One region of the Mammaliicoccus lentus genome, then DNA from elsewhere that is predicted to be linked to it. Evidence: a T-box and tRNA genes for the amino acid it is inferred to sense, from the RefSeq annotation. Region 1 holds a T-box; the other holds one or more tRNA genes.

Region 1 (2,188 bases):
TACTTTCTTACAAGAAATGATTGATTTATTAGATGATGTGAAAGACAAAGCTGATTTTGCTGATATATTCTGTGAAACAGGTGTATTTACAGTAGAAGAGTCAAGACGTTATATGCAAGCAGCTAAAGATAAAGGATTAAAAGTTAAAATCCACGCTGATGAAATTGACCCATTAGGCGGACTAGGCTTAGCAATTGATGAAGGTGCGATTTCTGCAGATCATTTAGTTGCTTCAAGTGAAGAAGATAAACAATCATTAAATAATAGCCAAACAATCGCTGTGTTACTACCTGGCACAACATTCTACTTAGGAAAAGACCAATACGCAGATGCAAGGGGTATGCTAGATAATAATGGTGCAATTGCTATTGCTACTGATTTCAACCCAGGTAGTTGTGTAACCGATAATTTACAACTTGTAATGAGCATCGCAGCACTAAAATTAAAATTAACACCAAACGAAATTTGGAATGCTGTTACAGTCAATGCTGCAAAAGCAATTGATGCTGAAGCGGGTACAATTGAAGCTGGTGATCAAGCTGATATAGTTGTATGGGATATTCCAAATCATGAATACTTACCATATCATTATGGCGTAAACCATGCTCAAACAGTTATTATTGATGGTAAAAAAGTCTATGAAAACACTGGACTTATTACCGAATCTTAATTATTCCTTGAAAAGGTCATAGCCATTTGGTATATTTAGGTTAATTTAATAACTATATTGTTTAGGAATAAGTAATTTAAGCGGGTATGTATAGAGAGCTTGTGGTTGGTGCAAACAAGACATGAAACTTAAATGAATCTATCCTTTTTAAGAAGAACAATCGGTTTAAACCGTTATATGACTTAGAGTGCAGTCTATTACAGACTGTTAAATAGGGTGGCAACGCGTAAGCACCACGTCCCTTGTGTAATAACAAGGAATGTGGTGCTTTTTTTCTTAAACAATATAGAAAATAGGGAGGAAACATTATGTTAGATATTAAAATGATTAGAACTGAACCTGAATATGTAAAAGAAAAAATCGCTAAAAGAGGCGACGATCCATCAGTAGTAGATGAAATATTAGAATTAGATAAAGAACGCCGTGAACTTATTGTAAAAACAGAAGAACTTAAATCACGACGTAATAAAGTAAGTGGAGAAATTGCTCAAAAGAAACGCAATAAAGAAAATGCTGACGACGTTATATTAGAAATGCGTCAAGTTGGAGATCAAATTAAAGAAATTGATCAATCATTAAACAAATTAAATGATGATGTAACTTACAAATTAGTAAGAATTCCTAATTTAATTAGTGATGAAACACCTGTCGGTAAAGACGAAGATGATAATGTTGAAGTACGTAAATGGGGCGAACCAAGAACCTTTGATTTTGAATCTAAAGCGCATTGGGACTTAGTAGAAAATTTAAAAATGGCTGATTTTGATAGAGCAGCTAAAGTATCAGGTGCACGTTTTGTCTTCTTAACTGGTAAAGGAGCACAACTTGAAAGAGCATTAATGAACTTTATGGTTACAATGCATACGACACAACATGGTTATACAGAAATGATGGTTCCTCAATTAGTAAATGCGGATTCAATGTTTGGAACAGGGCAACTGCCTAAATTCGAAGAAGACTTATTTAAAGTTGAAAAAGAAGGACTTTATACAATTCCAACAGCAGAAGTTCCTTTAACGAATTTCTATCGTGATGAAGTGCTTCAAAATGAACAGTTCCCTATCAAATTCACAGGACAATCAGCTTGTTTTAGAAGTGAAGCGGGTTCTGCAGGCCGCGATACAAGAGGTCTCATTCGTCTACACCAATTTAATAAAGTAGAAATGGTGAGATACGAGCGTCCTGAAGATTCATACAATGCATTAGAAGAATTAACTAACCATGCTGAAAAAGTACTTCAAGCTCTAGAACTTCCTTATCGTACAGTTAACCTATGTACTGGAGATATCGGCTTTGGAAGCGCAAAAACATATGATATTGAAGTTTGGTTACCAAGCTACAATGATTATAAAGAAATTAGTTCATGTTCAAATATGACAGATTTCCAAGCAAGAAGATCAAATATTAGATTTAAACGTGATAAAGATTCTAAACCAGAATTTGTACACACTTTAAATGGTAGTGGGTTAGCAGTAGGACGTACATTTGCTGCTATTGTTGAGAACTATCAAAATGAAG
Region 2 (2,188 bases), 1.0 Mb from region 1:
ATCGAAGATGTTAAAAGTACTTGTTTTTTATTAAAGAAAGTAAAGAAATAGCATTGACCTTTTCTATATTTCTATATATAATAAAGTAGTTCTCATGGAGAGGCCCCTTGGTCAAGCGGTTAAGACACCGCCCTTTCACGGCGGTAACACGGGTTCGAGTCCCGTAGGGGTCACCATTTTAAATAAAATAATTTTAATATTTTCTTGACATAGTATTAATAATTGTGTTATATTAAAAGGGTAGCCGATTTATTTAATATTAAAGCGGGATGGAGCAGTTCGGTAGCTCGTCGGGCTCATAACCCGAAGGTCGGTGGTTCAAATCCGCCTCCCGCAATTACTTTTTTTCAATGATGGTCCCGTGGTGTAGCGGTTAACATGCCTGCCTGTCACGCAGGAGATCGCGGGTTCGATTCCCGTCGGGACCGCCATTTATAAATTTGGCTCAGTAGCTCAGTCGGTAGAGCAAAGGACTGAAAATCCTTGTGTCGGCGGTTCGATTCCGTCCTGAGCCATACTTTTTTACAAGTATGGCGATTGTGGCGAAGTGGTTAACGCATCGGATTGTGGTTCCGACATTCGTGGGTTCGATTCCCATCAGTCGCCCCATATAAATTTTTACTACGCGGGTGTAGTTTAGTGGTAAAACCTCAGCCTTCCAAGCTGATGATGTCGGTTCGATTCCGATCACCCGCTCCATTATTATTCCACAGTAGCTCAGTGGTAGAGCTATCGGCTGTTAACCGATCGGTCGTAGGTTCGAATCCTACCTGTGGAGCCATAAGGCCCCTTGGTCAAGCGGTTAAGACACCGCCCTTTCACGGCGGTAACACGGGTTCGAGTCCCGTAGGGGTCATATAATCAGAGGTGAAATATCGCTTCTGATTTTTTTATGTGGAGAGTTGTCCGAGTTGGCCGAAGGAGCACGCCTGGAAAGTGTGTAGGCGTCACAAGCGTCTCGAGGGTTCGAATCCCTCACTCTCCGTTTGTACCTTAATTATCAACAACTCCAAGACGTTGATATTACTAGCTTTCTTCATTATTTGAAGGAAATTTATAAAGAGCAAGTGTCAAAAAAGTGTCAAGAGAATAATTCTCTGACACGTTGACCTTGCTCTTTTTTATGTTCAACAGTAAGCAAATGGGCTTAGTTTCTAAAAACTATGTATTTACAATATTTTAAAACGGGGGTGGGATAGAATTCTCATTTTATTGAAAAGATTTCGGAGTCCCCCCAGTCAACTACCGCCATTATAATGATAGAGACTGAGACATGTATTCATGTCTCAGTCTCATTTTTTATATATTTTTAAATTTATTTGAAATTTAACTTGAAATATATGGAATATTTATTGAAAATTTAGTATGATAAAATTCAGTATATAATAATGTTTGCATATCAAAAATTGTACATCAAAAGAGAGAGAAGGAAAAAAATTGAAAAAAACATTATTTTTGAGCACTATAATTACAATGCTACTTGCTTCAGGCTTTATGTCTGGACAGGCAAAAGCAGAACTTAATTTAGTAACACCAGTCAATCAATCTGTAACAAAATTAAATATAGATTTTGGAAACTATAATGGGGAGATAGAGAAAGTTAAGCATACGGGTTGTACAGGGACTGTTATTTCTAAAGATACAGTTTTAACAGCGTCTCACTGTCTCTATAAACATGACATCGCTGGCAAGGCTACTAAAGTAAAAATAACGCCTGGTCAAAATAAAGATGAAAAACCGTATGGTGTATTTGAATCAAAAGACATCATCATACATGAAGGTTGGTTAGATCAAAATACTCGCTGGAGTTATGATATTGCGTTAATAAAGGTAAAACCTAATAAAAATAATCAACATATAGGTGATGTTGTTCCTCCAGTGTCTATGGAGACGAAAGATTCAAATAAAAAAGTAGGCACACAAATTTCTTCTGTAGGATATCCAGGCTTTAAAGAAGAAGAAGAAGGTGTAAGTCAATGGGGAGATGTAGGTAAAATAATAGGGTCTTCAAAATACTTCGTTGAGACGGATTTAGAAACTTATCCTGGACAATCAGGAGGTCCGCTACTTAATAAAGATGGACACACATTAGGTGTTTTAAGTGGGCCAAGAGAAGGAAAAATTACATACATATCGATAAACGATGAAATATATAATTGGATTAAAGCAAATATGAATTAATGCAACA

The links. A T-box is a leader RNA that pairs with one kind of tRNA and senses whether it is charged. The one in region 1 lies ahead of serS (serine--tRNA ligase), so its partner is inferred to be a tRNA-Ser.
Region 2: it has a tRNA-Ser gene. The T-box ahead of serS (serine--tRNA ligase) is inferred to sense a tRNA for this amino acid. The anticodon was not compared.

Annotation. Positions count from the first base shown of each region.
Region 1 is NZ_OX344834.1:19,271-21,458, forward strand. It holds gene hutI (imidazolonepropionase) at 1-670, shown strand, start outside; T-box leader at 719-916, shown strand; gene serS (serine--tRNA ligase) at 979-2,188, shown strand, end outside.
Region 2 is NZ_OX344834.1:1,052,629-1,054,816, forward strand. It holds tRNA gene ACNMOQ_RS05245 (tRNA-Glu) at 102-176, shown strand; tRNA gene ACNMOQ_RS05250 (tRNA-Met) at 264-337, shown strand; tRNA gene ACNMOQ_RS05255 (tRNA-Asp) at 356-431, shown strand; tRNA gene ACNMOQ_RS05260 (tRNA-Phe) at 443-515, shown strand; tRNA gene ACNMOQ_RS05265 (tRNA-His) at 534-609, shown strand; tRNA gene ACNMOQ_RS05270 (tRNA-Gly) at 626-699, shown strand; tRNA gene ACNMOQ_RS05275 (tRNA-Asn) at 707-781, shown strand; tRNA gene ACNMOQ_RS05280 (tRNA-Glu) at 785-856, shown strand; tRNA gene ACNMOQ_RS05285 (tRNA-Ser) at 897-985, shown strand; gene ACNMOQ_RS05290 (trypsin-like serine peptidase) at 1,438-2,181, shown strand.